Regions from separate parts of the Blastococcus carthaginiensis genome, predicted to be linked through region 3. Evidence: predicted binding sites of a transcription regulator. Region 3 holds the regulator's gene; each other region holds the start of a gene.
What was found. Region 3 encodes LexA, which represses DNA repair genes until DNA is damaged. Its sites were predicted from a motif close to TCGAACANNTGTTCGA; they were not measured.
Positions count from the first base shown of each region.

Region 1: a site for LexA is predicted at 2,790-2,805, ahead of QOZ88_RS16400 (HNH endonuclease signature motif containing protein). Genes of this name have one in related genera too.
Region 2: a site for LexA is predicted at 9,130-9,145, ahead of ruvC (crossover junction endodeoxyribonuclease RuvC). Genes of this name have one in related genera too.

Region 1 is NZ_JASNFN010000021.1:68,618-78,957, forward strand. It holds gene QOZ88_RS16385 (M20/M25/M40 family metallo-hydrolase) at 1-989, opposite strand, end outside; gene QOZ88_RS16390 (SDR family NAD(P)-dependent oxidoreductase) at 1,093-1,857, shown strand; gene hisH (imidazole glycerol phosphate synthase subunit HisH) at 1,864-2,502, opposite strand; gene QOZ88_RS16400 (HNH endonuclease signature motif containing protein) at 2,920-4,053, shown strand; gene QOZ88_RS16405 (nucleotidyltransferase family protein) at 4,109-4,750, opposite strand; gene QOZ88_RS16410 (hypothetical protein) at 4,750-4,926, opposite strand; gene hisB (imidazoleglycerol-phosphate dehydratase HisB) at 4,943-5,539, opposite strand; gene QOZ88_RS16420 (histidinol-phosphate transaminase) at 5,545-6,657, opposite strand; gene hisD (histidinol dehydrogenase) at 6,654-7,958, opposite strand; gene QOZ88_RS16430 (LON peptidase substrate-binding domain-containing protein) at 8,076-8,879, shown strand; gene QOZ88_RS16435 (helix-turn-helix domain-containing protein) at 8,900-10,198, opposite strand; gene QOZ88_RS16440 (phytoene desaturase family protein) at 10,212-10,340, opposite strand, start outside.
Region 2 is NZ_JASNFN010000010.1:37,781-48,120, forward strand. It holds gene thrS (threonine--tRNA ligase) at 1-1,566, shown strand, start outside; gene QOZ88_RS09735 (HIT family protein) at 1,563-2,141, shown strand; gene pgsA (phosphatidylinositol phosphate synthase) at 2,142-2,759, shown strand; gene QOZ88_RS09745 (phosphatidylinositol mannoside acyltransferase) at 2,756-3,694, shown strand; gene QOZ88_RS09750 (glycosyltransferase family 4 protein) at 3,694-4,905, shown strand; gene QOZ88_RS09755 (LemA family protein) at 4,917-5,486, shown strand; gene pdxS (pyridoxal 5'-phosphate synthase lyase subunit PdxS) at 5,537-6,445, shown strand; gene QOZ88_RS09765 (heparan-alpha-glucosaminide N-acetyltransferase domain-containing protein) at 6,442-7,539, shown strand; gene pdxT (pyridoxal 5'-phosphate synthase glutaminase subunit PdxT) at 7,563-8,204, shown strand; gene QOZ88_RS09775 (YebC/PmpR family DNA-binding transcriptional regulator) at 8,201-8,962, shown strand; gene ruvC (crossover junction endodeoxyribonuclease RuvC) at 9,163-9,732, shown strand; gene ruvA (Holliday junction branch migration protein RuvA) at 9,708-10,340, shown strand, end outside.
Region 3 is NZ_JASNFN010000013.1:47,576-57,915, reverse strand. It holds gene QOZ88_RS12595 (vitamin B12-dependent ribonucleotide reductase) at 80-2,959, opposite strand; gene nrdR (transcriptional regulator NrdR) at 3,104-3,625, opposite strand; gene QOZ88_RS12585 (LysM peptidoglycan-binding domain-containing protein) at 4,944-5,459, opposite strand; gene lexA (transcriptional repressor LexA) at 5,665-6,429, shown strand; gene QOZ88_RS12575 (SMP-30/gluconolactonase/LRE family protein) at 6,433-7,491, opposite strand; gene QOZ88_RS12570 (phosphatase PAP2 family protein) at 7,463-8,185, opposite strand; gene hflX (GTPase HflX) at 8,244-9,707, opposite strand; gene dapF (diaminopimelate epimerase) at 9,880-10,340, opposite strand, start outside.

The DNA of each region.
Region 1 (10,340 bases), on a different contig from region 3:
ACGAGCAAGCCCGGGAGCGGGAAGTAGGTCGCGTCCTCGGCCGCCGGCGCGGCGAGGGCGGCCAGGTCGCGCCCGCCCAGCTCCCGGGCGAGCGCGAGGGTGTTGTCGCCGAGGGCCTGCAGGGTGCCGCGGTCCAGCCGTTCCGGGGTGTCCTGCGGCGAGTGGTAGGCGGCCGCGCCGTCGATGAAGGCGGTGTTCATGCCGGTGAAGCCGCCGTCCTCGAGCAGCACGCTGAAGTCGGTGTCGTTGGGCAGCGCCCGGTAGACCTCGACGGCGAAGCTGCTCGCGACCGGGTGCGGCGCGGCGTCGGCGAACGCCGCGGCGAGGCCGGCGTTGCCCAGCGACGTCTCGAACATGATCGGCGGTCCGCCGGTGCCGCGGGCCTCGACGTTGAGCACCACCCCGCCGCCGGCCAGCGGGTGCGAGGCGGTGAACGCCTCGGCCCCGCAGAGGCAGGCCTCCTCGGCGTCGGTGAGGACGACGACGACGTCGTTGCGCAGCCGCGGGCCCTCGGTCAGCGCGCGGACCGACTCCAGCAGCGTGGCGACCCCCGCCGCGTCGTCGGCCGCCCCCGGGCCGCCCTCCACCGAGTCGTGGTGCGCCACCAGGTACAGCCGGCCGGTGGGCTCGGTTCCCGGGAGGACGGCGACGACGTTGCGCACCCGCGCCATGCGGGTCTCCCCCGCGCCGCCGGCCCGGGCGCCGACGGCGTTCTGCACGCGGGTGTCCAGGCCGAGGCCGGTCAGGGTGGCGACCAGGTCCTCCACCACCGCGTCGTTCGCCGGACTGCCCGCCACGTGTGGTTCGGTCGCGATGCGCTCGACGTGCGCGAAGGCGCGGGCAGCGCTGAACTCCGCGGCCGGGGCGTCGGCCGGGCGCGGCTCCGGCGGCTGGAGCCCCACGACGGTCCAGGCGCTGAGCGCCAGCAGCAGCGCGACGACGGCCAGCCCCACGAGGCGGCCGGGGCGGGACGGGCGCTCGGCGGGCACGCGACCTCCTTGGACGGCGACCCGCGCACCCTAGGGCGCCGGCGCACCCCGGCCGGGCAGGCGCGGGGCGCGGCGTGCCGCGGGCGGCTGGTTGACTGCCGCCATGAGCAGCGTCCCCGCCTCCCGCGCCGTCCTGGTCACCGGCGCCTCCCGCGGCATCGGGCGGGCGGTCGCGCACGCCTTCGCCGCCCGGGGCGACCGGGTGGTGGTGCACTCCGGCAGCTCGCGCGAGGCGGCCGAGCGGGTCGCGGCCGAGCTACCGGGCAGCGGGCACGCCGTCGTCCAGGCCGACGTCGCCGATCCCGAGGCCGTCGGTGCCGCGGTCGACGAGGCCGCGGCCGCCCTCGGCGGGTTGCACGTGCTGGTGAACAACGCCGGCGTCTTCACGCCGCACCCGCCCCTGGAGACCTCCTGGGCCGACTGGCAGGCGGTCGTGGCCCGCACGCTGCAGGTGAACCTGGTCGGCGCGATGCACGCCACCTTCCGGGCGGTGCCGCACCTGGTCGCCGCCGGCGGCGGCGCGGTCGTCAACGTGACCAGCCGCGGCGCCTTCCGCGGCGAACCGGCCACGCCTGCCTACGGCGCCGCGAAGGCCGGGCTCAACGCGTTCGGGCAGTCGATTGCGCAGGCGCTCGCCCCGCACGGCATCAGCGTGGGCAGCGTCGCGCCGGGGTTCGTGCAGACCGAGATGGCGCGCGAGATCCTCGACGGCCCGGGCGGGGACGCGGTCCGGGCGCAGTCGCCCTACGGCCGGGTGGCGCGCCCGGAGGAGGTCGCCGCGGCGGTGCTGTGGCTGGCGTCGCCGGAGGCCCGGTTCTCGACCGGCACGATCATCGATGTCAACGGGGCCAGCTACCTGCGCAGTTGAATGAGCTCAGCGCAGCGTGTGCAGCCAGTTGGTGAGCAGCTGCGCCCCGGCGTCCCCGCTCTTCTCGGGGTGGAACTGGGTGGCCGAGAGGGCGGCGTTCTCCACGCCCGCGACGAACCGGTCGCCGTGCTCCGCCCAGGTCACCTTCGGTGGGGCCAGCGGCGAGGAGGCGCCGTCCTGGCCGAGCGGGAAGTTCCGCACGCCGTAGGAGTGCACGAAGTAGAAGCGCTGGTCGGCCAGCCCGTCGAACAGCACGCTGTCCTGCGGCGCCTGGACGGTGTTCCAGCCCATGTGCGGCAGCACCGGAGCCTCGAGCGGCTCGACGACGCCGGGCCACTCGCCGCAGCCCTCGGCGTCCACGCCGTGCTCCACGCCGCGCTCGAAGAGAATCTGCATGCCCACGCAGATGCCGAGCACCGGCCGGCCCCCGGCCAGCCGGCGGCCGATGATCCGTCGCCCGTCGACGGCGTCGAGCCCCTTCATGCACGCGGCGAACGCGCCCACCCCGGGGACGACGAGGCCGTCGGCGTCCAGCGCCGTCTGCGCGTCGGAGGTCACCGTCACCTCGGCACCGACCCGCTGCAGCGCGCGCTCCGCCGAGCGCAGGTTGCCCGAGCCGTAGTCGAGGACCGCCACCTTCTTCACGCCTGCCACGCTACCGACCAGCGCCGGAGGCCCTCGGGGTGTTCCCGCGCGTGGGCCGTCACACCCGGCGTCGCTTCCCGACCGCTGCCCTCGGGAGGAAGACGAGGGCGGCCTGCCCGACCGCGCTGCGCCGGCTACCGGGTCGAGGGACCCGGCCGGGCCGCGCGGGCCGACCGCCGGGCCGCCGCGCTGACCCGATCGCCGGTCGTCAAGGCCACGCCTGCATCCGTGGACAAGCCGTTGACCTACGAATTCATGCTGCGGGTGTCGCCGATCGGCGATAGTATTCGTACATGTGTTCGACAGGTGTGGTCGATGCGATCGACCGGTTGGTCGCCGCGTTGGACGACCTGGCCGGTGAGGACCTGACCGCTGCGTTCGGGCCGCAGCTGATCGAACGGCTGGGGCCCGCTGCTCGTGGCCGGGAACCGGCTCACTACCGAGATCGCCCGCACCGTCCGCCAGGGCGAGCTCACCGGGGCCGCCGAGCACGACGGGCAGAAGACCATGGCCTCCTGGCTGCGCGGGCACGCCCGGGTCTCCCCGGCGGCCGCCTTCCGGCTGGTGTCCTCTGGGCGGGCACTGGAGGCCCTGCCCGCGGTCGCCGCAGCGGCCGCGACCGGGGCGGTGCCCGCCGAGGCGCTGGCCGTGATCGCGCCGGTGACCTCTGCGGCCAACCTGGCGGCGGCCGAGGCGCAGGGTGTGGACCTGGCCGGGGTCGATGCGGCGCTGGCCGAGGTCGCCGCCACCCGCCCGCACGCCGAACTGCGGCAGGTGGTGGACCACTACTTGGCCCGGTTGGATCCCGACGGGCCCGAACCCGACCCCACCGAGGGCCGGTCGTTCACCCTGGTCCGGCACGCCGACGGCAGCGTGAGCGGCCGGTTCGAACTCGACGCCGTCGGTGGGGAGAAGGTGCAGGCCGCGATCGAGTCGGTGGTGCAGGCCAACCGCCCGGCCGGGGACATGCGCACCCGCGCTCAGCAGTCCGCCGACGCGTTCGTCCAGCTCGCCGACAACCAGCTGGCCGCCGGCACCCTGCCGGTGCTGCGCACCCACAAACCACACGTGGTGGTCCGGGTGGACCTGGAGGACCTGGTCGACCCCGCCACCGGTCCCGGCGCGGCCACGCTCGGCTTCGGCACCATCATCTCCGCCGCCCGCGCCCGCTGGCTGGCCTGCGACGGCGGCATCAGCCGCATCGTCATCGGCCCCGACGGGGAGGTCCTGGACTACGGCCGCCGCCAACGGGTCTCCCCACCCCCGCTGCGCCGCGCCCTGGAGGCCCGCGACGGCGGCTGCGTCTTCGCCGGCTGCGACGCCCCCGCCCACTGGTGCGACGTCCACCACCTCGTCCACTGGGCCGACGGCGGCGACACCTCACTGGAGAACTCAGGGCTGCTGTGCGAACGGCACCACGCCAAGGTCCACCACGGGTTCACCATCGTCCGCGACGCAGACGGCCGATGGCACACCTACCGGCCCGACGGCACCGAGATCCTCATCCTGCCCCGCATCACCGCAGAACCGGCCAACTCCCGCGCCGGCTGACCGGTCACCCCCCGCTCGACAACCGCCTGACCGCGCCGGCTCAGCCGTTCGGGGGTCAGCCCGATCCGGTCCCCGACCAGGGGACGACGGTGAGCTCGGGCCACTGCTGCTGCCACCGTGCGCTCTTCGCCTCGTAGACGTGCCGCGGGGCCAGCCGCCGGTTGGGGCGGACCACGAGGTCGAAGAGGTCGTCGTAGCCGTGTGGCGCGTACACCTCGGGCCGGCCCTCGCGGTCCACCCGGACCCCGTAGCAGCAGCACACGGCCGCGAAGTGATCGATGGCGTCGGCGCAGTCGCGGAACGGCGCGGCCGGCACCCCGAACCGCGCCTCGTACCAGAGGTGCACCCGGGCCTCGTTGCGGATCTCCACCGGCACCGGCAGGTCGGCGAACAGCTCCGCGCCCGCCCGGATGACGGCGTCCTCCGCGTCCCAGGAGGTGTCCGGGTCGAAGTAGAAGAGATCGGCGTCCCGGATGCCGGTGCCCGGCGGCCGGCCGGTGAGCTCGTTCCACACCGTCTGGAACAGCACCCCGGCGGTCAACCACCAGTCCGGGGCGCCCAGGACCGGTGCGCGCTCGAGGATCGCCGCCACGGTGGGATCGGCCAGCACGATGCCGAGGAACCGCTCCTCGCCGGCGGCCCCCTCCAGGGCACCGCCCGGAGCCTGCGACGGGCGGGGAGGAGGGGGTCCTCCCATCAGATCAGGCGGAGGACGCCCGCCGCGCTGGCCAGCACGGCGGCGACGAGCAGGATGACCGCGAAGACGATCTGGGGGCCGGTGCGCCGGCCGTCGTCGTCGTCCGTGCGCCAGATGCTCCACGCCCCACCGAGCAGGAAGCCACCGAGCAGCAGCAGGGGCAGGCCTGCGCTCACCGCCGGCTGCGCGGGGTCACAGCGCGCCCTTGGTCGAGGGCACGTCGGTGACGCGGGGATCGATCGCCACGGCCGCGCGCAGGGCCCGCGCCAGCGCCTTGAACTGCGCCTCCACGATGTGGTGGGCGTCCCGACCGGCGTAGAGCACCCGCACGTGCAGGCTGATCCGGGCGTTGAAGGCGAACGACTCGAGCACGTGCTTGGTCAGCGACGTCGGGTAGTCCGGCCCGATCATCGGCGTCATGTTCTCGGGCTCGGCGTGCACGAAGTACGGCCGGCCGGAGAGGTCGACTGCCGCCTGCGCGAGCACCTCGTCCATCGGGATGGTGGCGTCGCCGTAGCGGGTGATGCCGCGCTTGTCCCCCAGCGCCTCGGCGAACGCCTGGCCCAGCGCGATGGCGACGTCCTCGACCGTGTGGTGCGCGTCGATGTGCAGGTCGCCGTCGGCCTGCACCGTGAGGTCGATGCCGCTGTGCTTGGACAGCGCGGTGAGCATGTGATCGTAGAAGCCCACGCCCGTGCTGATCAAGCTGCTGCCGGTGCCGTCGAGGTCGAGCTCCACCACGAGCTTGGTCTCGTTGGTCCGGCGCTCGACGCGTGCGGTGCGGGTCATGGGCGTCAGTCTCCCAGAGTCGTGCGGTGGGCCGGCGCGACCTCACCCAGGGCGGTGAGGAACGCGTCGGTCTCCTCGGCGGTCCCGGCGGTCACCCGCAGCCAGCCCGGCAGGCCGACGTCCCGGACGAGCACCCCCCGGTCCAGCAGCGCCCGCCACGCAGCGGGTGCGTCGGCGAAGTGGCCGAAGAGGATGAAGTTGGCGTCACTGGGCACGCTCGTCAGCCCCATGCCCGGCAGCGCGGCCACGATGCGGTCGCGCTGCGCCTTCACCGCGTCGACGGTCGCCAGCAGGGCGTCGGTGTGCGCCAGCGCCGTCCGCGCGGCGGCCTGGGTGAGCGAGCTCAGGTGGTACGGCAGCCGGACCAGCTGGATGGCGTCGACGACGGCCGGGTCCGCGGCCAGGTAGCCCAGCCGCAGCCCCGCCATGCCGAACGCCTTGCTCATCGTGCGACTGACGACCAGCCGCGGCCGGCCCGGGAGCAGCGTGAGCGACGACGGCGTCCCCGTGCGGGCGAACTCCGCGTACGCCTCGTCGACGACGAGGACCCCCTCGGTGGCCTCGTAGAGCGCGGCCACCGTGTCCAGGTCGACGGCGGTGCCGGTGGGGTTGTTCGGGCTGGTGACGAAGACGACGTCGGGCCGCATCTGCTGCACGTGGGCCACAGCGGCGTCGGTGTCGATGGTGAAGTCGGCCGCCCGGTGCCCGTCGACCCACGCCGTGCCGGTGCCGGCCGCGATGATCGGGTGCATCGAGTACGAGGGCGTGAACCCCAGTGCGGTGCGCCCCGCACCCCCGAACGCCTGCAGGACCTGCTGCAGCACTTCGTTGGAGCCGTTGGCCGCCCACACCTGCGCCGGCTCGACCGGCACGCCGCCGGTGCGCGACAGGTAGGCGGCGAGGTCGGCCCGCAGCGCGACGGCGTCCCGGTCGGGGTAGCGGTTGAGCTCCAGCGCCGCATGACCCAGCGACTCCCCCAGGTCGGCCAGCAGCTCGGCCGGCAGCGGGTGCGGGTTCTCGTTGGTGTTGAGCCGGTGCGTGGCGGGCAGCTGCGGGGCGCCGTAGGGCGTGCGGCCACGCAGCTCCGGCCGCAGCGGAAGCTCGTCGAGCTCGGTCACGACCGCTGCCGGACCCGCACCGCGGCCGCGTGCGCCGGCAGGTCCTCGGCGCCGGCGAGGGCGTCGACGTGCCCGGCGACGTCGGCGAGCGCCTGCTCGTCGTACTCGACCAGGTGGATGCCGCGCAGGAACGACTGCACCGACAGCCCGCTGGAGTGCCGCGCGCACCCGCCGGTGGGCAGCACGTGGTTGGAGCCGGCGATGTAGTCGCCGAGCGAGACCGGCGACCAGGCGCCGACGAAGATCGCCCCGGCGTTGCGCACCCGCATCGCCACCTCGCGGGGTCGCTGAGTCTGGATCTCCAGGTGCTCGGCGGCGTAGGCGTCGACCACCCGCACCCCGGCGTCGAGGTCGTCGACCAGCACGATGCCCGACTGGGTGCCCTCCAGCGCGGTCGTGATCCGGTCGGAGTGCTTGGTGGCCGCGACCTGCCCGGGCACCAGGGTGAGGACGGCGTCGGCCAGCTCCTCGCTGGGGGTGACGAGCACCGCGCCGGCCAGCGGGTCGTGCTCGGCCTGGCTGATCAGGTCGGCGGCCACGTGCGCGGGATCGGCGGTGTCGTCGGCGAGGATCGCGACCTCGGTCGGGCCGGCCTCGGAGTCGATGCCGATCAGCCCGCGCAGCAGCCGCTTGGCCGCCGTCACGTAGACGTTGCCGGGGCCGGTGACCATGTCCACCGGCTCGCAGGAGCCGGCGCCGTACCCGAAGACGGCGATGGCCTGCGCCCCGCCGACGGCGTAGACCTCGGTGACACCCAGCAGCGCGCAGGCGGCGAGCACACCCGGGTCGGGCAGGCCGCCGTTGTCCCGCTGCGGCGGGGAGGCGACGGCGATCGACTCGACGCCGGCGATCTGCGCGGGGACCACGTTCATCACGACGCTGGACAGCAGCGGCGCCAGGCCGCCGGGGACGTACAGCCCCACGCGCCGGACCGGCAGCCAGCGCTCGGTGACCGTCCCGCCGGCCACGACCTCCGTGGTGACGTCGGTGCGCCGCTGGTCGGCGTGCACCTTCCGCACCCGGGCGATGGACTCCTCCAGGGCCTCGCGCAACGTCGGGTCGCACTCGGCGAGGGCCCGGGTCAGCGCCTCCTGCGGGACGGCGAAGTCCTCGGCGTCCACCCCGTCGAGCCGAGCGGTGATCTCGCGCACCGCCTGGGCGCCGCGCAGCCGCACGTCCTCGCAGAGCGGGCGGACGGTGGCGAGGACCGAGTCGATGTCGGTGGCTGCCCGCGGCAGCAGCCCGGCGAGCTCCCGGACGCCGGGCAGGGCGTTTCCACGCAGGTCGATGCGTGCCAGCACGGGTGCCTCCGGGGTCCGATCGGGTGGTGCGACGCGGGTCCCAGGGTATCCAGCGCCGTCCGGCCTCCCCGGGGCGCCCACACGGGCCGGCGGCGGGCGGCCCGTACGCTTGCCGGGATGGGCGAGCTGATCCCGCTGTTCCCGCTGGGCCGGCCCCTGTTCCCCGGGGTCGTGCTGCCGCTGCAGATCTTCGAGCCCCGCTACCGCCGTCTCATGCGCGACCTCATGGACCTGCCCGAGCACGGTGACCGTCGCTTCTTCGGGGTGGTCGCGATCCGGCAGGGCTGGGAGGTCGAGCGGGTGGCCCCGGCGGCGGCGCTCTACGACATCGGCTGCACCGCACGGCTGCAGCGGCTGCAGCCGCAGGCCGACGGCGGGTTCCGCATCGTCACCGTGGGCGGCGAGCGGTTCCGGCTGCTGGACGTCGTGGTCGGCGAGGACCCGCCGTACCTGCAGGCCCAGGTCGAGTGGCTGGCCGAGGAGGAGGCCGCGGAGGAGGCCGCCGGGGACGCGGAGGCGGTGACCGACGGCGACGGCACCGGCCTGGTGCCTCCCCCGGACGAGCTCGTCAGCTCGGTCGCCCGGGGGTCGCTGGACCTGCTGGCCCGCGGGGTCGGGGACCTCTTCACGCAGTACGTCGCCGAGGTGTCAGCGCTGGGCGCGGGCGCCCAGGGGGACGGCGTGGAGGCGGCGGTGCGGCTCGCCGCGGCCGCCGACGACCCGTCCGCGCTGTCCTGGCTGGTCGCGTCCTCGGCGCTGCTGACCACCGAGGACCGACAGGCTTTGCTGGCCGAGTCCGCGACGCGCCGGCGCCTGGCCGCGGAGTCCCGGCTGCTGCGCCGGGAACTCACGCTGCTTCAGACCCTCGGTGCGGTGCCGGCGCCGCTGCAGCAGTTCGCCACCCCTATGACGGTCAACTGACCGCGGGTCGCCGAGCGGTGTCAGCGCGGACCTGGGGCGGCGAGGACGGCGGACCCCAGGAAGTGGCAGGCGTTCAGCGCCACCGCGAGATCCACCCGGTGGGATCGCGTGGCGGGGTCCCGTAGCTCCAGGGCCCGGGAGACCCGGTACTTCACGGTGTTGCGGTGCAGCCGCATGATCTCGGCCGTGTCGGTGTAGCTCTCCCCGGTGAGGTAGAAGACCCGCAGCGTCTCCCGCAGCACCTGCGACGTGTCGTTGTCCAGCGCGAGTTGTCCCAGGACCTCCCCGACCCAGGCCCGGGCGGAGTCGAGATCACCGGCGAGCATCGAGGTGATCGCCACTCCTTCGTCCCCGAAGCCCATGATCGGTGCGGTCCCGCCCGAGGCCACGGCGACGCGGCGCGCGGCCTGGGCCTGTACGTGGGTGCGCCGGAAACCAGTCACGCCGGAGGCGGACAGCCCGAGGGCCGCCCGGCAGGTCGGCGTCTGCCCGACGAGCGTGCCGATCTGGGTCGTGTCCACCTCCGCCGGCCGCACCGCGAAGGGCAGCCACGCCCAGGCGGTCTCACGATCGACCGCCGTCACCAGGGGCGCACCCGAGCAGCCGGCACCGGCGGCCACCTTGGACACCACCGAGGTGAGCAGCCGGAGCTCGTCGGGCGCGGGCGCCGCGGCCACCGACCAGATGATCATCCCGAGGTGGTGGGCGGACAGGCGGTAGCCGGTCTCCTTCTCGAAGTGCACCGGCGCCACGTTCTGCCCGCCCAGGACGTCGTGGATCAGCGCCGCGCGGACGGTCCCCTGGGTGCTCAGCCAGCGCTCGCGTTCGGCCTCGTACGCCTCGAAGACGTACTGCGAGATCCAGTCGATGTACCGGCCGACCACCGTGGCCATGTGGTGCAGGACCTCGAACTTCTCCTCCGCGGAGCAGTCCAGGGCCTGGACATCGGGGAACATCTGCTCGATGAAGTCGTCCTTGCCCACGCTGTAGGCGCGGACCAGGGAGTTCGCCGGGACCTCCCGCTGGGCCAGCCGCATCGCGTACTCCACTGCGGCGGTCGTGGGCTGCAGGTGCTCGATGGGGATGTGGTTGATCAGGATGTGCGTCAGCGTCTTGGTGTTGGCGTCCACGCTGGCCCGGAGCAGCTCGAGGAATTGCGGGTCGACGTCGAGCGAACGGATGTGCCGCATGATCAGGTCGGTCATGTCCCGCGCGATCCGGGGCTGCCGCCGATCCAGCCGCTGAGCCGCCTCCGACACCAGGGCCAGGATGCGGTCGGCGCCCCCGACGCCGTCCCGCTCCTCCGCTCCCGCGCTCACCACGCCTGCCGGTTCAGGAGGAGCTCCGCTTCAGGGCCGACTGCGCGGCGTTGAAACCGCACAGCCCGTGCGCTCCCGCACCCGGCGGGGTGGCCGCCGAGCACAGGTAGACGCCGTCCACGCCGAGTGCATACGGATTCAG
Region 2 (10,340 bases), on a different contig from region 3:
GAGCCCTACAAGCTGGAGCTGATCGGGCTCAAGGGCGGCGAGGCTGCGTCCTCGGATGATGGCGCCTCCGTCGAGGTCGGCGGCGCGCAGCTGACCATGTACGACAACCTCGACGCCCGCACCGGCGAGCGGGTCTGGACCGACCTGTGCCGCGGCCCGCACCTGCCGCGCACGAGCGGCATCCCGGCCTTCAGCCTCACCCGGTCGGCCGCCGCCTACTGGCGGGGCAGCGAGAAGAACCCCCAGCTCCAGCGCGTCTACGGCACCGCCTGGGAGAGCAAGGAGGCGCACAAGGCCTACCTGGAGCACCTGGCCGAGGCCGAGCGGCGCGACCACCGGCGGCTCGGCGCCGAGCTGGACCTGTTCAGCTTCCCCGACGAGATCGGCTCCGGCCTCCCCGTCTTCCACCCCAAGGGCGGGGTGATCAAGCGGGAGATGGAGGACTACGTCCGGCGCCGGCACCTGGAGGAGGGCTTCGACTACGTCGGTACCCCGCACATCAGCAAGAGCGGGCTGTTCGAGACCTCCGGTCACCTCCCGTACTACGAGGAGACCATGTTCCCGGGCATGGACCTGGACAACGCGAAGTACTACCTCAAGGCCATGAACTGCCCCATGCACAACCTGATCTTCCGGTCGCGCGGGCGGTCCTACCGCGAGCTGCCCCTGCGGCTGTTCGAGTTCGGGTCGGTCTACCGGTACGAGCAGTCCGGCGTGGTGCACGGCCTGACCCGGGTGCGCGGCTTCGCCCAGGACGACTCGCACAGCTACGTGACCCCCGAGCAGGCCCCGGGGGAGATCCGGCACCTGCTGCACTTCGTGCTCGGTCTGCTGCGCGACTTCGGCCTCGACGACTACTACCTGGAGCTCTCCACGCGCGACGACTCCGACAAGTTCATCGGGTCCGACGCGGAGTGGACGGTCGCCACGGCCGTCCTCGAGGAGGCGGCGAAGGAGACCGGCCTGGAACTGGTGCCGGATCCGGGCGGGGCGGCCTACTACGGGCCGAAGATCTCCGTCCAGGCCCGGGACGCCATCGGCCGCACCTGGCAGATGTCGACCATCCAGTACGACTTCAACCAGCCGGCCCGGTTCGGCCTGGAGTACACGACCGGCGACGGCTCCCGGCAGCAGCCGGTGATGATCCACTCGGCCAAGTTCGGGTCGATCGAGCGGTTCTTCGGCGTGCTCACCGAGCACTACGCCGGCGCGTTCCCGGCCTGGCTGGCCCCGGTGCAGGTGGTCGGCATCCCGGTCACCGACGAGCAGGTGCCCTACCTGACCGACGTCGCCCTGAAGCTGCGCGCCCGCGGCATCCGCGTGGAGATCGACGACTCCGACGACCGGATGCAGAAGAAGATCCGGACGGCGAGCAAGCAGAAGATCCCGTTCGTCCTCATCGTCGGCGCCACCGACGCCGAGGCCGGCGCGGTCTCCTTCCGGTTCCGCGACGGCAGCCAGGACAACGGCGTGGCGGTGGACGCCGCCGTCGAGCGGATCGCCGGCTGGATCGCGGCCCGCAGCAACGCCGACCCGACGGCGGAGACCGGGGCGGTCCCCGGATGAGCGAGGACAACGCCCCTTACCGGGTGCCGGTCTCCTCCGACGACGGCGGCCCGGCGACGGTGTTCGAGCACCTGTGGACGCCCTACCGGATGGCCTACATCAGGGGCGAGGGCAAGCCCACCGGGGCGCACGACTGCCCGTTCTGCGTGATCCCCACGCTCGGCGACGAGGAGGGGCTGGTGGTGGCGCGCGGCTCGTCGGTGTTCGCCGTGCTCAACCTCTACCCGTACAACGCCGGCCACCTGATGCTCGTGCCCTACCGGCACGTGCCCGACTACACCGACCTCACGCCCGAGGAGGTCGCCGAGCTCGGCGCCTTCACCCAGACGGCGATGCGGGTGGTGCGCGCGGTGACCGGGGCCCACGGGTTCAACATCGGCATGAACCAGGGGGCCGTGGCCGGGGCGGGCATCGCCGACCACCTGCACCAGCACGCCGTGCCGCGCTGGGGCGGGGACACCAACTTCATGCCGGTGGTCGGGCTCACCCGCGTGCTCCCGCAGGTGCTGGGGGAGACCCGGGCACTGCTCGCCGGTGCGTGGGCCGACCACGCCGTCCCGGTACCGGAGGCCTGAGTGCTCGGCGTCAACGCCCGGCCCGTGGTGGCCAAGGTGGTCAACCCGCTGGCGGTCCGGCTGGCCCGCGTGGGAGTCACCCCCGACGTGGTGACCATCACCGGCACGGTCGGCGCGATCGCCGGGGCCGCCGGGCTCATCGCCACCGGGCACCTCTTCTGGGGCGCGTTCACCGTCACGGTGTTCGTCCTGCTGGACATGCTCGACGGCGCGCTCGCCCGCCTGCGCGGCGGCGGCTCGGTGTTCGGTGCGGTGCTGGACTCCACCGGCGACCGCGCGGCCGACGCCGCCATCTTCGGTGCACTGGTCTGGTGGTTCTCCGGCAGCGGCGACAACCGGCTGCTGGTGCTGCTCGCCCTGCTCTGCCTCGTGCTCGGCGTGCTCACCTCCTACATCAAGGCGCGGGCCGAGGGCATGGGCCTGACGTGCGACGTCGGGGTCGTCGAGCGGACCGAGCGGCTGATCCTCGTGCTGACCGGCACCGGGTTCACCGGGCTGGGCATCCCGTACGCCGTGCACGTGGCGCTCTGGGTGCTGCTGGCCGGCAGCGCGGTGACCGTGGCCCAGCGCGTCCTGGCGGTGAAGCGCGCCGCCGACGGCCGGCGGATCGCGTCGTGAGCGGTGCCCGGGAGCGGCTCGCCGGCCGGCTGTCCGACGCCGGGTACGCGGCCGGCTGGCGGGCGGTGCGCACGCTGCCGGAGCCGGCCGCGCGGGCGCTGTTCGACCGGGCGGGGGAGTGGGCCGCCGGCCGTGACGGAAGAGGCGTGCGCCAGTTGCGGGCCAACCTGCGCGTGGTCACCGGCGGGCGGCTGACCGAACCGGATCTCGCCGAGCTCACCCGCCGCGCGATGCGCTCCTACGCCCGCTACTGGCAGGAGGCCTTCCGGCTGCCGACGCTGACCGCGGAACGGATCCGCCGCGACAGCGACGTCCCCGGGATCGAGCACATCGCCCGCGCGCGCGCCGAGGGGCGCGGGGTGGTCGTGGCCCTGCCGCACAGCGGCAACTGGGACGCCGCCGGCGCCTGGTTCACCGGCTGGCTGGACGGGCCGTTCATGACCGTCGCCGAGCGGCTGCACCCCGAGTCGCTCTACCGCCGCTTCCTCGACTACCGCGAGTCGCTGGGCTTCCGGGTGGTGCCGCTCACCGGCGGGGAGCGCCCCAGCTCGGAGGTGCTGCGCGGGTGGCTCGCCGACGGCGGCGTCGCCTGCCTGCTGGTCGACCGCAACCTCGGGGCCGGCGGGGTCCCGGTGACGTTCTTCGGTCGGGCGGCCACCATGCCGGGCGGCGCGGCGCTGCTCGCCGAGCGCACGGGCGCGGCGCTGATCCCGGCCGTCTGCCAGTTCGCCGGAGGCGGGTGGCGGATGTGCGTGCACCCGGAGGTTCCGGTGCGCGGCCCCGGCCGGCTGGCCGACCGGGTGGGGACGGCGATGCAGCAGGTCGCCGACGTCTTCGCCGCCGGCATCGCCGAGCGCCCCGAGGACTGGCACGTGCTCGGCCGGATCTGGCCCGATGTCCCGCCCGACCCGCCCCGCTCGGAGGCGGCGGCCTGATGCGCATCGGCCTGGTCTGCCCCTACCGGTGGGACGTCCCCGGCGGCGTCCAGTACCACGTGCGCGACCTCGCCGGGACGCTGCGCGACATGGGCCACCACGTCGAGGTGCTGACCCCCGCGCAGCACGAGGAGTCGGTCACCGATCCCTCCCTCACCTTCGCCGGGCGCACCGTCCCGGTCCCGTACAACGGCTCGATGGCCGGCCTGCAGTTCGGGCCGGTGTCGGCCGCGCGGGTGCGCCGCTGGCTGCGCGAGGGCCGCTTCGACGTCGTCCACGTGCACGAGCCGTCGTCGCCGTCGGTGTCCCTGCTGGTGTGCATGATCGCCCGGGGGCCGATCGTGGCGACGTTCCACACGGCCACCACCCGGTCGAAGGTGCTGGCCGTCCTCGGGCCGATGGTCCGTCCCTGGCTGGAGCGCATCGCCGGGCGGATCGCCGTCTCGGACTTCGCCCGCCGGGTGCAGGTGGAGCATCTGGGCGGGGACGCGGTGATCATCCCCAACGGCGTGCACGTCGGGTTCTTCGCCCAAGGGCCCACGCTGACCGGGCGTCCGCGCGGCGACGGCCCGCCGACGGTCGGCTTCGTGGGGCGCTTCGACGAGCCGCGCAAGGGCCTGCCGGTGCTGCTCCAGGCCATGCGCACCGTCGTCCGGGCGCACCCGGACGCACGCCTGCTCATCGCCGGCCGCGGTGACGCCGACCAGCTGTGGTCGATGGTCGGCACCGACCTCCGGCCCCACGTGACGCTGCTGGGTGAGGTGTCGGAGGCGGACAAGGCGGCGCTGCTGCGCAGCGTCGACGTCTACTGCGCGCCCAACCTGCTCGGCGAGTCCTTCGGCGTGATCCTGATCGAGGCGATGGCCGCCGGGGCGCCGGTCGTCGCCAGCGACCTGGACGCCTTCGTCCGGGTGCTCGACGACGGCGCGGCAGGCGTGGTGGTGCGCCGGGACGACCCCGCGGCCCTCGGGCGGGCGCTGTCGGACCTGCTCGCCGACCCCGGCCGGCGCGCCGAGCTGGCCGCGCGCGGATCCCGGGCGGCCGCGACGTACGACTGGCAGCTGCTCGCCCGTCGCATCCTCGCCGTCTACGAGACCGTGCTCCCGCCCGGCGGCGGCGTGGTGACCGCCTCGCCCGAGCACGAGTTCCCCGGGGTGCCGCTGACGGGCACCGCGGCCGGACGTCCCCGCATCCGGCGCCCGCGCCGCTAGCCTCGGGGACCGTGACGCCCGAGGCCTGGTTGCTGCTCGCCGCCGGAGTGCTCCTGCTCCTGGTGGTCTGGACCGGGTGGACGCTCACCCGGCTGCGCCGGCTGGCCGCACGCGTGGACCGGGCCTGGGCCGCGCTGGACGCCCAGCTGCAGCGCCGTGCCGGCCTGGCCGAGGAGCTGGCCCGGCACCACCCCGCCGCGCTCGGCGACGACGTCCGCTCCCGGCTGGCCAGCGGTGCCGCCGGGGCGCGGGCCGCCCGGGACACGGGGGACCGGGAGCTGGCGGAGAACGCGCTGGGCCACGAGCTGCGGGAGCTGCCGCCGGACCTGCCCGGCGTCCCGGCCGCGCTGCGCACCGAGCTGGCGGGCACGCAGACGCGGGTCACCCTGGCCCGCCGCTTCTACAACGACGCCGTCCGCGACACCCGGGAGCTCCGCGGCCGTCGCGCCTCCCGCTGGGCGGGGCTGCACCGCAGGCGCCCGCTGCCCCGCTACTTCGACATCGACGACCGGCTGGGCGACGACGACCGGCTGGGCGACGTGGGGGCGGGTGCCGACGTCGCCGGCCGCCTCGCGTCCTGACGGCCGTAAGGTTGCTCGCAACTCAGCTGGGCTAGCGAAGGCGGACAACAGTGGCAGGGCACCTCGACCGGACGGACGACGGGACCGGGACCGAGCGCGTGAAGCGCGGCATGGCCGAGCAGCTCAAGGGCGGCGTCATCATGGACGTCGTCACCCCGGAGCAGGCCAGGATCGCCGAGGACGCCGGCGCGGTCGCCGTCATGGCGCTGGAGCGGGTGCCGGCCGACATCCGCGCCCAGGGCGGGATCGCGCGGATGAGCGACCCCGACATGGTGCAGGGGATCATCGACGCGGTCTCCGTCCCGGTGATGGCCAAGGCCCGCATCGGGCACTTCGTCGAGGCGCAGGTGCTCCAGTCCCTGGGCGTCGACTACATCGACGAGTCCGAGGTGCTCACGCCCGCGGACGAGGCGCACCACATCGACAAGCACGCGTTCACCGTGCCCTTCGTCTGCGGCGCCACCGACCTCGGCGAGGCGCTGCGGCGCATCTCCGAGGGGGCGGCGATGATCCGCTCCAAGGGTGAGGCGGGCACCGGCAACGTCGTCGAGGCGACCCGCCACATGCGGGCCCTGCGCGCCGGCATCCGCCGGCTGGCGAACCTGGACGAGACCGAGCTCTTCGTCGCGGCCAAGGAGCTGCGGGCCCCGCACGACATGGTCGCCGAGGTGGCGCGGCTGGGGAAGCTCCCCGTGGTGCTCTTCACCGCCGGCGGCATCGCCACCCCCGCCGACGCCGCGATGATGATGCAGCTCGGCGCCGAGGGCGTGTTCGTCGGCTCGGGCATCTTCAAGTCGGGCGACCCGGCGCAGCGCGCGGCCGCCATCGTGCAGGCCACCACCTTCCACGACGACCCCGACGTCATCGCCAAGGTCTCGCGCGGGCTGGGGGAGCCGATGGTGGGGATCAACGTCGCGACGCTCCCGGAGAGCGAGCGGTACGCCACCCGCGGCTGGTGAACGTGGACGTCCGGCGACGCATCGGCGGGCTGGACGTCGCGCGCGGGCTCGCCGTGCTCGGCATGTTCGCCGCCCACCTGCGCGTGGGCGGCGAGCTGCACCCGGACCCGCGGACGTGGACCGCGGTGGTCGACGGCCGCTCGTCGATCCTGTTCGCCACCCTGGCCGGCATCTCGGTGGCGCTCCTCTCCGGACGCGACCGGCCGCCCGAGGGGTCGGAGCTCGGCCGGGTGCGGGTGCGGATCGTCGTCCGCGCGTTGTGGGTCTTCGCCTTCGGGCTGGTCCTGGAGGCGCTGGGCACCTTCGTCGCGGTCATCCTGGGCGTGTACGGGGTGCTGTTCCTGCTCGTGCTGCCGTTCCTGCGGTGGCCGGTGCGCCGGCTGCTCGTGACCGCGGGCGTCGTCGCCGTCGTCGTCCCGCCGCTGCTCGTGATCGCCGGCCAGGCGCTCACCACGGCGGGGTCGGCGCAGGGGCTGCTCGCCTCGCTGCTGGTCACCGGCTACTACCCGGCGCTGCTCTGGATCGCCTTCGTGCTGGTGGGCCTCGCGGTAGGCCGGCTGGACCTGGCCTCCGGTGCGGTGCGTCTGCGGCTGGCCGCGGCGGGGGCGGCGGCCGCGGTCCTCGGCTACGGCGGGGGCTGGGTGAGCACGGAGCTCCTGACCGGCGGCATGCCCTCCGCGGGCCCGGAGACCGGCTTCGCCGTCCCGGGGATCTTCGACGTCGACTGGCTGACCGGCGCCGAGGCGCACAGCGGGACCACCTTCGAGGTCCTCGGCTCGACCGGGTTCGCCGTCCTCGTCGTGGTCGGCTGCCTGGTGCTCACCGAGCGGCTGCCGCGGCTGACCGCCCCGGTGGCCGCCGTGGGAGCGCTGGCGCTCACCGTCTACGCCACCCACCTCGTGGCCATCCGGGTGCTGATGGAGGTCATGCCCGGCCGGGTGCAGGGCCCCGTCCTGTGGGTGTGGTTCGCCGCCGCCGCGCTGGCCGGTGCGTGGGGGTGGCGGCGCACCGTCGGCCGCGGGCCGCTGGAGTCGCTGCTCACCTGGACGTCGAGCCGCGCGGCCGGGCTCACCCCGTCGGCGCCGGCGATCTGAGCCACGCCGTAGCGTGGGCGGCCGTGTCCACCGGCCCCACCCGCCCCGTCGTCGGGGTGCTGGCCCTCCAGGGCGACGTCCGCGAGCACCTCGCCGTGCTGCACGCCGAGGGCGCCGACGCCCGGCCGGTGCGCCGCCCCGAGGAGCTCGCCGACCTCCACGGGATCGTCCTCCCCGGCGGGGAGTCGACCACCATGGCGAAGCTGGCCGCGCGGTGGGGCCTGCTGCAGCCGCTGCGGGACGCCGTCGGCGCCGGGCTGCCCGCCTACGGCAGCTGCGCCGGGATGATCCTGCTCGCCGACCGGCTGCTGGACGCGCCGCCGGGCCAGGAGACCGTCGGCGGGCTGGACGTGACGGTCCGCCGCAACGCCTTCGGCCGCCAGGTGGACTCCTTCGAGACCCGGGTCGAGCTCGACGGGCTGGCCGGTGGGCCGGTGCACGCCGTGTTCATCCGCGCGCCGTGGGTGGAGGAGGCCGGGCCGGGGGTGCAGGTCCTCGGCCGGGTCGTCGGCGGACCGGCCGACGGTAGGATCGTCGCGGTCCGCCAGGGGGACGTGGTGGCCACCAGCTTCCACCCCGAGCTGACCGGGGATCGCCGGGTGCACGCGCTGTTCGTCGACATCGTGCGCCGTCACCTGGCCGACGCAGAGAGGGGAGAGCCGTGAGCGGCCACTCCAAGTGGGCGACGACCAAGCACAAGAAGGCCGGGATCGACGCCAAGCGCGGCAAGCTCTTCGCCAAGCTGATCAAGAACATCGAGGTCGCGGCCCGCACCGGCGGCGGTGACCCCGCCGGCAACCCGACGCTCTACGACGCCATCCAGAAGGCCAAGAAGAGCTCGGTGCCCAACGACAACATCGACCGCGCGGTCAAGCGCGGCGCCGGCCTCGAGGCCGGCGGCGTCGACTACCAGGGCATCACCTACGAGGGCTACGCCAGCGGCGGCGTCGCGGTGCTCATCGAGTGCCTCACCGACAACAAGAACCGCTCCGCCATGGAGGTCCGCACCGCCATGACGCGCAACGGCGGGTCGATGGCCGACCCCGGCTCGGTCTCCTACCTCTTCTCCCGCAAGGGCGTGGTCGTGGTCCCGACGTCCGACGAGGTCGACGAGGACAGCGTGCTCATGGCGGTGCTGGACGCCGGCGCCGAGGAGGTGCGCGACCTCGGCGACACCCTCGAGGTGCTCTGCGAGCCCACCGACCTGGTCGCCGTCCGCACCGCCCTGCAGGACGCGGGCATCGACTACGACTCCGCCGAGGCCGGCTTCCAGCCCAGCGTCCAGGTGGAGCTCGACGCCGAGGGCGCGGCCAAGGTCTTCCGGCTGATCGACGCACTCGAGGACTGCGACGACGTGCAGAACGTCTACGCCAACTACGACGTGCCCGACGAGGTCATGGAGCAGGTCGCGGCCGACGCCTGAAAGGACCCCGGTGCCCCCCTTCCCCTCGCTCCGCTCGGGGTGGGGCCCTGCACCGGGGCCGTTCCAGTACGTCACCGGGCTCGGCGTGGGGCCCTGCACCGGGACCGTTCCATCAGCTCACCAGGGCGTGTTGGCGGGGTTCGGTCGGGGGCTGCGGTTAGCCTCGGTCGAACACCAGTTCGGCTGACGGGAGCGTGACCATGCGGGTGCTCGGCATCGACCCGGGCCTCACCCGGTGCGGGTGGGGAGTGGTCGACGGGCGCCCGGGGGCGCGGCCGACGGCGGTCGGGGTCGGGGTGGTCCGCACCCTGGCGGAGCTGGACGTGGAGTTGCGGCTGCTGGAACTGCACACCGCGGTCACGGCGCTGCTGCGCGAGCACCGCCCCGACGTGGTCGCCATCGAGCGGGTGTTCACCCAGAACAACAAGGGCACCGCCACGGGGACGGCGCAGGCGGCCGGGGTCGCTGCGCTCGCCGCGGCCCAGGCCGACCGGCCGGTCGCCTGGCACACGCCCAGCGAGGTCAAGGCGGCCATCTCCGGCAACGGCCGCGCGGACAAGGAGCAGGTCACCCTCATGATCACCCGGGTCCTCGGGCTCGCGGCCGCCCCCAAGCCGGCCGACGCCGCCGACGCGCTCGCGCTGGCCGTCTGCCACGCCTGGCGCGGTCCGGCGCAGCAGCGGCTGCGCACGGCGGCGCTCGCCGGCGGCATCGGTGCGCCGGTGCGGTCCACCACGCTGCCGCGGTGGACGGGGGTGGCGGCGCGATGATCGCCAGCGTGAGCGGCCGGGTCGCCGCGGTCTCCCCGGACGGCGCCGTCGTTCATGTCGGCGGGATCGGCCTCGCGGTGCAGTGCACCCCGGGCACCATCGCCCGCCTGCAGGTGGGGGAGGCCGCCCGGCTGGCCACCAGCCTGGTGGTGCGCGAGGACTCGCTCACCCTCTACGGCTTCGCCGACGACGACGAGCGCCAGCTGTTCGAGCTGCTGCAGACCGCCAACGGCGTCGGCCCGCGCCTGGCGCAGGCGGTGCTGGCGATCCACCCGCCGCGCGAGGTGCGCCGGGCGGTCTCGATGGCCGACGTCAAGGCGCTCATGCAGGTGCCGGGCATCGGCAAGAAGGGCGCCGAGCGGCTGATCCTGGAGCTGCGCGACCGGCTGGGCTCCACCACCACCGACACCTCCCTGGACGCGCCCGCCCCCACCGGGCTGCCGTCGCTCACGCCGGTGGCCCCGTGGCGGGACCAGCTCTCCAGCGCGCTGGTCGGCCTGGGGTGGAGCGGCAAGGAGGCCGAGACCGCGGTGGGTCAGCTCGCCCCGGTGGCCGACGAGCAGATCGCCGCGACCGGGAGCGTGGAGGTCGCGGTGCTGCTGCGGCGG
Region 3 (10,340 bases):
TGTCGAGAACGCCCGACCGAGGTGCGATCGAGGCCCTGACCTCAGCCCCTGCTGCGGGACGCGGTCAGGACGACCGTGCTCAGCTGCAGCCGCTGGTGGAGCCGCAGCCCTCGCAGACGTAGCAGCTGCCGGCCGGACGCATCTTCGTGCCGCAGGTCATGCACAGCGGCGCGTCGGTGGCGGTGCCGGTGACCAGCTCGAGCAGCTCGGCCGAGGAGTGCGCCTCCTTGACCGACTTCGGCCCCTCGGGGGTGACCTTCTCGTCCGTCTTGGCGGTCTCGATCGGCGCGGAGCCGCGCAGCTGCTCCAGGTCGACCTCATCCTCCTGCACGGTGGCCGTCGACGCCGAGGCCCCGTAGCCGGAGACCTGCGCCGCGCGCTCCTCGGCGGTGAAGATGCCGAGGTTGGCCCGCTTCTCCACCGGCAGGTGGTCGAGCGCCAGGCGACGGAAGATGTAGTCCATCACCGACTGGGCGATCCGGATGTCCGGGTCATCGGTCATGCCGGCCGGCTCGAAGCGCATGTTGGTGAACTTCTGGATGTAGGTCTCCAGCGGCACGCCGTGCTGCAGCGCCAGCGAGATGCCGATCGAGAAGGCGTCCATGACACCGGCGAGGGTCGAGCCCTGCTTGCCGAGCTTGAGGAACACCTCACCGAGGCTGCCGTCCTCGTACATCCCGGCGGTCATGTAGCCCTCGGCGCCGGCGACGCTGAACGAGGTGGTGACGCTCGTCCGCTTCTTCGGCAGCCGCTTGCGCACCGGGTGCGACAGGGCGCTGGGCGCGGCCGCCTCGACCTTCTCCTCGGCCTTGGTGCCGTCGTTCTTGCCCTTCCCGCCCGACAGGGGCTGGCCGACCTTGCAGTTGTCGCGGTAGATCGCCAGCGCCTTGAGACCCATCTTCCAGCCCTGGAAGTAGATCGTCTCGACGTCCTCGACGGTCGCCGTCTCCGGCATGTTGACCGTCTTGCTGATCGCGCCGGAGATGAAGGGCTGAACCGCGGCCATCATGCGGACGTGGCCCATCGGGGAGATGGCCCGCTCCCCCATGGCGCAGTCGAACACCTCGTAGTGCTCGGGGCGCAGGCTCGGCGCGTCGACGACGTGGCCGTGCTCGGCGATGTACTCGACGATCGCCTCGATCTGCTCCTCCTGGTAGCCCAGGCTGCGCAGCGCTCGCGGCACCGTCTGGTTGACGATCTGCATGGAGCCGCCGCCGACCAGCTTCTTGAACTTGACCAGCGAGAAGTCCGGCTCGATGCCGGTCGTGTCGCAGTCCATCATGAAGCCGATCGTGCCGGTGGGGGCCAGCACCGAGGCCTGGGCGTTCCGCCAGCCGTTGTCGGCGCCGATCTCCAGGCACTCCTGCCACTGCTGCGTGGCGACCTTCAGCACATCGGCGTCGTCGGCGCCGACGGGACGGACGGCGTCGTTGGCGGCGGCGTGCTTGCGCATGACGCGGGCGTGGGCGTCGGCGTTGCGGGCGAAGCCCTCGTAGGGGCCCACGATGCCGGCGAGCTCGGCCGAGCGCCGGTAGGCGGTGCCGGTCATCAGCGAGGTGATGGCCGCGGCCAGCGTCTGGCCACCGCGCGAGTCGTAGGCGTGGCCGGTCGCCATGAGCAGGGCGCCGAGGTTGGCGTAGCCGATGCCCAGCTGGCGGTAGGCCCGGGTGGTCTCACCGATCGGCTCGGTCGGGAAGTCGGCGAAGCAGATCGAGATGTCCATCGCGGTGATGACCAGCTCGACGGCCTTCACGAAGTTCCTGGCGTCGAACGTGCCGTCGTCCTTGAGGAACTTCATGAGGTTCAGCGACGCCAGGTTGCACGAGCTGTTGTCCAGGCTCATGTACTCCGAGCACGGGTTGGACGCGTTGATGCGACCGGTCTCGGGGTTGGTGTGCCAGTCGTTGATCGTGTCGTCGTACTGGATGCCGGGGTCGGCGCACTCCCACGCGGCCTGCGTGACCTTGCGGAACAGCGACTTGGCGTCGACGGTCTCGATGACCGAGCCGTCGAGGCGGGCCCGGAGGCCGAACTCGTCGCCTTCCTCCACCGCGCGCATGAACTCGTCCGAGACGCGGACCGAGTTGTTGGCGTTCTGGTACTGGACGCTGGTGATGTCCTTGCCGCCGAGGTCCATGTCGTACCCGGCGTCGCGCAGCGCACGGATCTTGTCCTCCTCGCGCGCCTTGGTCTCGATGAACTCCTCGATGTCGGGGTGGTCGATGTCGAGGACGACCATCTTCGCCGCGCGGCGGGTGGCACCACCGGACTTGATGGTGCCGGCGGAGGCGTCGGCGCCGCGCATGAAGGAGACCGGCCCGGAGGCGGTGCCCCCGGAGGAGAGCAGCTCCTTGGAGGAGCGGATCCGGGAGAGGTTCAGGCCGGCACCGGAGCCGCCCTTGAAGATCAGGCCCTCCTCGCGGTACCAGTTCAGGATCGAGTCCATCTCGTCGTCGACGGCGAGGATGAAGCAGGCGCTGACCTGCTGAGGCGCGCTCGTGCCGACGTTGAACCAGACGGGCGAGTTGAAGCTGAAGTACTGGTGCAGCAGCATCCAGGTCAGCTCGTGCTCGAAGATCTCGGCGTCGCCCTCGGTGGCGAAGTAGCCGTGCTCGCGGCCGGCCTCGGTGTAGGTGAGCACCACCCGGTCGATGAGCTGCCGCAGGCTGGTCTCGCGCTGCGCGGTGCCGACAGCGCCGCGGAAGTACTTCGTGGTGACGATGTTGGTGGCGTTGATGCTCCACTCGGCCGGGAACTCGACACCGCGCTGCTCGAAGTTGATCGAGCCGTCCCGCCAGTTGGTCATGACGACGTCGCGGCGCTCCCAGGTCACCTCGTCGTACGGGTGCACACCAGCGGTGGTGAAGACGCGCTTGATCTTGAGGCCCTTGGCCCGGCCGGGCGTCTTGGCGCTGCGTCGGGTGCGGGCGCCGGCCACGCGGTCGTCGGTCTCGGTCATGGTGTGGAGCTCTCCCTGGTCGTGTGTCGCGTGGTGCTTCGCGGGGCTGCGCGGTGGTGCTGCGCGGTGGCGGATCGGGGGCTGGGGAAGAGCCGCGATCGGTAACTGCTCGAACTGCTGTCTATCGGGTGGCACCGACAGTTCTCAGGTGCCGGCGGAGCTGCCGGACGGGACCGGCTGCCGGGGCGCGGGCGGGCCCGTCTCCCCCGGCGGCGCGCCGGACTGCCGGGCCTTGAGCTCGGCGATCTCCCGCTCGAAATCGGCCACCGAGGTGAAGGAGCGGTAGACGCTGGCGAACCGGAGGTAGGCGACCTCGTCGAGCTCGCGCAGCGGACCGAGGATGGCCAGGCCGACCTCGTTGCTCGGCACCTCCGCGGCACCGCTGGCGCGGATGGCGTCCTCGACCTGCTGGGCGAGGAGCTTGAGCTGGTCCTCGTCGACCGGCCGGCCCTGGCAGGCCCGCCGGACGCCGGCGACGACCTTGCTGCGGTTGAACGGCTCGCTGACGCCGTTGCGCTTGACGACGGCGAGCACCGCCTCCTCGACGGTGGTGAACCGCCGACCGCACGCCGGACACGAGCGACGGCGCCGGGTGGTGGCGCCCTCGTCGGCCTCGCGCGAGTCGATGACCCGGCTGTCGGCGTTGTGGCAGAACGGGCAACGCACGGTGGTTCACCTCCTTCGCCGACGAGCCCCTCACCGGCTGCCTGTGGAGCTCCCTGGGGACATCCGGTGGACGCGACGGGGAGAACCTGAGGACGGGCCTGTGGACGGGCTTACAGCTCTGTAACTACTAGATGTAGGGGAACCCTAGGACGGCGCCCACAAGATGTGCAAGTGATCGTTTGCTCGGCGTGTTCCACCCCGACACTGCGGTACGCAGGCGGAACAGCGGCCCCCAGCCGTCACAGGAGCACCGCGACGACACGCCGGGAGTCGACCCGACCGGGCCCCGAGGAACTGCCCGCGGCGACACCGAAGAAGCGCGCGATGACACCGCTGCACCTCTCCCCCCACCGACCCCGGCGCGAGTTCCACGCTCGCCACGGCCGCCGCCACCCACGGGCGTCGGCGGCGGAGAGCACCGCGGGAGGTGCGGCACCACCGAGGGCCGCGCTGATCCGTCAGGCGCGGACGGAGCCGCCCACCCGAGGGCGCCGTGCGTGCGGCACCTGGTCGCTCAGGCGCATCGGCCGGGTGAGCAGCTCGGGCTCGAGGTCTGCGGGAGGCGTCCAGCCGTGCCTGACCGCACGCCTCTCGACCGGATGGGCGGAATGCGCGGCGGGCACCCCTCTGCCGCCCGGCCGGCTGCTTCGGGCGGTCGCCGGCACACCCGCGTCGACGGGGCGGAGGTGATCGGTGTCGGCAGCACGGTGCCGACCGACCACGGGACTCGGCGCGGTCGCCGGAGCCCGGTGGCGACCGGCCGGGGCCGCCGGCGCGGACGAGGCCGTCACCCCCTGAACCGCGTCGCTCTCGGGCGCGCGTCGACGGCCGCCCGTGCGAGAGGCGGCCGACTGGGCCCCACGACTGTCCCGCACCAGCGGGAGGCTGGCCGTCGCGTCAGGGTCCGTCGACGGAGCAGCTCCCGGCATGGCGGCCGCTTGCGCAGGCACCGCCTGCGTCGCGGGGGGCGGGGCCGAGGACGCGGGCTCCGGCAGCCGTACCGCGGCCAGTTCGGTCCACGTCATCTGCTCGACACCGTCCGACACGACCCGGACCCACATCTGGCACGCACCCGCGTCATCGTGCCGCCACCCCAGCAGCTCCCCCGCCCGCCAGGCCCCTGCCTGGTGGACCTCGACGACCTGGGGCTGACGGGTGAACACCGCGGCGCGGTTCTCCATGACGCTGAACACCCAGTGACCGTAAGCGGGCGGCGAGCACGGACCGTGAACACACCCACACGGAGGGTTGACGAAGTCGGCGACCGAGCTTGTAAACCTCTCGTTGCGGCCCACCGGAGTGCGCACGCCGGGGTGGATCAGGGCAGCACCAGCACCTGGCCGGGCCTGATCGCAGCGCTCTGGAGCCGGTTCAGCTGCCGGATGTCGACGACGACGTCGCGCACGTCCCGCCCCCCGGCCGCCGCACCCGCGATGGACCACAGCGTGTCACCCGGCTCCACGATGACCTTGGTCGTCCCCATGAGCTCGAGCGCGTCACCGTCCTCGCCGAGGACGGCGCCGCCCAGCGCGACGACACCCAGGCCGAGGAGCAGCACGACCACCGCGACCACGCGCCGCCCCCGTGCCGTCAACCGGAGCGGGGGCAGCGACTCCGCCGCCGGACCGGTCGCCGGACGACCGGTCGCCGACTGCCGGACCCGCGCCACCCCGTCGCCCGGCAGCCCCGGATCGGCGCGAGGTGCGACGGCATCTGCGTAGGCGCGGGGCGGCGGCAGCACCCTGAGGTGCCGGGCGGGCGCGGTCGCGGACCGCCCCCCGCACACATCGGCCGACATCTCTCCGCGGACCCGCAGCGCAGCACCGCTGTTCATGCTTCCTGCCCTCCCGACCGACACCTCGCCGGCCCGAACACTTGTTCGATTCGAACGCCTGTCCGATGTCTACCGGAAGCGACCGACAGAAGCGATGCGACACGGAGAACTTTCGAACGTGTGTTTGAACTGGTCGGCGATCAGCGCTACCGTTCACGCGACGACGACGGGCGAGCGCTGCACGGGCAGCCGGCGAGGAGGAGACGTGGCGGACTCGAACGGGACCTCCGGCGGCGGGCGAGGCACCCGGGCGGCAGCCCCCGATGCGAGCGGTACCGCCTCGGTGCGGGCGTTCCCCGATCGCACGGCCGACGGTGACGGCCTCACCCAGCGCCAGCGGCGCGTCCTCGAGGTGATCCGCGACTCGATCGACCGCCGGGGCTACCCGCCCTCGGTCCGCGAGATCGGCGAGGCCGTGGGGCTGTCGTCGGCGTCCTCGGTCGCCCACCAGCTCTCGGTCCTGCAGAAGAAGGGGTGGCTGCGGCGCGACCCCAACCGCCCGCGCGCACTCGACGTCCGGCTGCCGGGGGATGCCGGCCGCAGCACGGCCGCCCACGTCGAGCCGCCCGTGGTCGGCGACGGCGAGCGGGCCTCCGCCCCGACCTACGTCCCGCTCGTCGGCCGGATCGCCGCCGGTGGGCCGGTGCTGGCCGAGCAGGCGGTGGAGGACGTCTTCCCGCTGCCCCGCGAGCTCGTCGGCGAGGGAACGGTCTTCATGCTCAAGGTGGCCGGCGACTCGATGGTCGAGGCCGCGATCTGCGACGGCGACTGGGTCGTCGTCCGCCAGCAGCCCACTGCCGAGAACGGCGAGATCGTCGCCGCGATGATCGACGGCGAGGCGACGGTCAAGACCTACAAGCGGCGCGACGGCCACGTGTGGCTGCTGCCGCACAACCCGGCGTACGAGCCCATCCCGGGCGACGAGGCGACGATCCTCGGCCGGGTCGTCAGCGTTCTGCGCCGGGTCTGACCCTCAGGGCCGGCGGCGCAGCCGTCCGGTCAGCCAGACCACGACGGTCGCCACGGTCGCCGCGATCAGGGCCGCGGCGATGGGCGACCGATCCGAGCCGGTGGTCAGCTCGGCGAAGGATGGGAGCGGCACCTCCGCGGGCGCCGGGCCCGACGCGGCAGCCCGGGCCGGCACGGGCACCACGGTGACGGCGCTGGGCAGACCTTCGCTGGCGACCACCAGCGCCTGGTTGTCGGCCGTGAAGCTGATGGCCTCGCCCTGGGGTGACTCCGGCAGCGCCACCCGCACCGGCTCCCCGGCCAGCGCGCCGACGACGTCGGATCCGGTCAGGGGCCAGACGTAGGCGTCGGTGTAGGTGCGGAGCGCCAGGGCGCTTCCGTCCGCCGCGACCGCACCGCCGGTGATCAGAAGCTGCCCGGCCCGGCCCACCGGGCCGCCCGGGGTCCCGGTCAGCGTGACGTTCACCGACCCCACCCGCTCCATCGGCACCGTGCCGCCGTCCACCAGCGCTGCGGCGGGACGGTAGACGCCGCTGGCCCCGAGGACCTCCTTGGTGACGACGTACGGCGTCCCGTCCGGCGCCAGGAGCAGCGCCTCGGCGTCGTGCGCGCCGTCGGGGTAGGTCAGCCGGTGCAGCGCCGTCGTGCCGTCGGGTCGCAGGACGTGCAGCGCCACGGTCGGGCGGACGGAGCCGTTGTCCCCGATGTCGGCCACCCAGACGCTCCCGTCGGGCGCCACGCCGAGGTCCTCGGGGTCGAAGGGGTCGACCTCCCCGGTCTGGACGTCGACGACCGCGCACGAGGAGTCCAGCCCGTGGACGGTGACCTGCTCGCCGCCGTCGTTGAGCGCGAGCATCTGCTCCCCCACGACCACCAGCCCCGAGAGCTCGGCGAGCCGTGGGTCGGTGATCGCGCACCGGACCTCCGGCGCCGGCGCGGGGGGCGGCGCCTCCGCGAGAGCCGGAGCGGGAGCGAGCACGACCGCGCCGCCGACCAGGGTGCTCGCGACGACGAGCCGGCACCTCCGGGCGCGGTCAGGAACGGGGACGGCCTGCTCGGGCACGTACCCAGCGTGACAGAACCATCTCGTCCAGTGCATGAACCACGCCCAACAGGACGATCCCGACGGCTGCGCCCACGACCGCGTCGGTGATCCAGTGGAAGTCCAGCGACACCATGGCCACGCCGGTGGCGACCGGCCCGACCACGCTCAGCCACCAGAAGGTCCGCTGCACCGCGGCCGGCAGGCCGTACTCGACCGCCTGCCATCGGGCGACACCCCACATGAGCACCGCGTTGGCGACATGACCCGAGGGGAACGAGACGCCGTCGGAGTGGAAGAAGTAGGACCCGGGAAACGCCGGGGCCGTGCGGCCGAGGCCGTGCTTGATCGCGTAGACCCCGGCGGTCAGCAGCCCCAGGGCGAGGAGCACCCGGGCGGCCGGCAGCCAGGCCCCCCGCCGCCAGAAGAGGTAGCCGATCAGGATGGCGAGCACGACGAGGATCGTCACGCGCCCGCCGATCTGGGTGACCACCCAGACCGCCGGGTAGCCGGTGGTGTCCCGCAGCCCCCAGTCGCTGACGATCTCGGACACCCGCAGGTCCAGCCGCTCGGACGGGCCGTGGGCGAGCAGGTCGGCCGAGAGCAGCACACCGACCAGCAGCGCCGCGACGACCAGCCACCACGGCGGACGGCCGACCGGGACGACGGGGGCGGCGCGCGGTGCATCGATCACCCGCACCGCGCCTCTGGTCACGCCGCCACGGTACCGGCCCGTGACCGGATCGTGATCCGCGACGGTCGACGCGTCGCGCTCAGCCCACCGGGACCGCGAACTCCTCGAGCAGCGCTGCCAGAGCGCCGTCGACCCGGGCCGTGAGCCGTGTCCCGCCGGCCTCGTGGAGCTCGCCGAGCACCTCGCCGTCGCGGTGCACCCGGGCCACCAGGTCACCGCGCCCGTAGGGCACGAGCACGTCGACGTCGACGTCGGGGTGCGGGAGCCGCTCGGCCACCAGCCGGCGCAGGGTGTCGATGCCGATCCCCGTGCGCGCGGACACCCAGACGGCACCCGGCAGGGCCTGGCGGAGCATGAGGACGTCCTCCTCGCTCATCGCGTCGACCTTGTTGACGACGATCAGCTCGGGCACCGCGGCCGCGTCGATCTCGCCCAGCACCACGCGCACGGCATCGATCTGGCCGAGCGGGTCGGGGTCGGAGCCGTCGACGACGTGCAGGAGCAGGTCGGCCGCGGCCACCTCCTCCAGCGTGGAGCGGAACGCGTCGACGAGCTGGTGCGGCAGGTGGCGCACGAAGCCGACGGTGTCGGTGAGCGTGTACTCCCGGCCGTCGGGGGACTGCGCGCGGCGGACCGTCGGGTCGAGGGTGGCGAACAGCGCGTTCTCCACCAGCACGCCTGCACCGGTCAGCTGGTTGAGCAGGCTGGACTTCCCGGCGTTGGTGTAGCCCGCGATCGCCACGCTCGGCACGGCGTTGCGGCCGCGGCTGGCCCGCTGGGTCGCCCGGGCGGTCGCCATGCCGGCGATCTCGCGCCGCAGCTTGCTCACCCGGGCACGGATGCGCCGGCGGTCGGTCTCGATCTTCGTCTCACCCGGCCCGCGGGTACCGATGCCGCCACCGCCGGCGACGCGACCACCGGCCTGCCGGGACATGGACTCACCCCAGCCGCGCAGCCGCGGCAGCATGTACTGCATCTGGGCCAGCTCGACCTGGGCCTTGCCCTCCCGGCTGGTCGCGTGCTGGGCGAAGATGTCGAGGATCAGCGCGGTCCGGTCGACCACCTTGACCTTGAGCACCTTCTCCAGCTGGTTGAGCTGGCCGGGCGTGAGCTCGCCGTCGCAGATCACGGTGTCGGCGCCGGTCGCGGCCACGATGTCGCGGATCTCGGCCGCCTTGCCCGAGCCGACGTAGGTGGCGGCGTCGGGCTTGTCGCGGCGCTGGCTGACGGCCTCGAGCACCTGCGAGCCGGCCGTCTCGGCGAGGGCGGCGAGCTCGGCCAGCGAACGGTCGGCGTCGGCCTGGGTGCCCTCGGTCCACACCCCGACGAGCACGACCCGCTCGAGCCGCAGCTGCCGGTACTCGACCTCGGTGACGTCGGCGAGCTCGGTGGAGAGGCCGGCCACCCGGCGCAGCGCGCCGCGCGCCTCGAGCGCGTAGGAGCCGGTCGTTTCGTCGGCCTCGCCCCACCGCCCGGCAGGGGCAGGGCGGGTCTCGAGCTCGGCATGCTCGTCGACGGGCAGGGCATCGGGGGCGGTCGTCATCGTCTCCAGCGTGGCACGGTCCTTCGGCGAAAGCACCTGAGTTGTCATCGCCTTGTGCAACGCACGAGCCGTCCGCATGCATCCCGACCGACGGCGGGTGGCGGCACGGGGGTGGCGGACGGCCGTGCCCGGACGCTCCTGGGCCGGCCGGCGCCGGCCCCGGTGACCGGGGTCAGCCCTGCAGCCACTCCGGGCACAGGACGCCGGCCGAGACCAGGACGGCCGGGCCGCTGAGCACCGTCGTCGCGGACGTCACGCGCACCGACAGGCGGCCGCCGGGGACGTCGACGACGACCGTGCCCTCGGTCGCGCCCTCGGCCCGCAGCGCCGCGTAGGCCGCGGCGCACGCGCCGGTCCCGCACGACCGCGTCTCCCCCACCCCGCGCTCGGAGACCCGCAGCCGCACGTGGGCGCCCGCCTCGAGGACGTTGACGATCTCGACGTTGACCCCCTCGGGGAACAGCGCCGGGTCGAACGCGGGCGTGCCGGTCAGGTCGAGCTGCTCGACGGGCACGTCGGTGAGGCAGGCCAGGTGGGGGTTGCCCATGCTGACCGCGACGCCGTCGAAGGTCCGGCCGTCGAGCTCCGCCGAGCCCTCGCCGAAGGGGCGGGCGGGGCCCATGTCCACCCAGT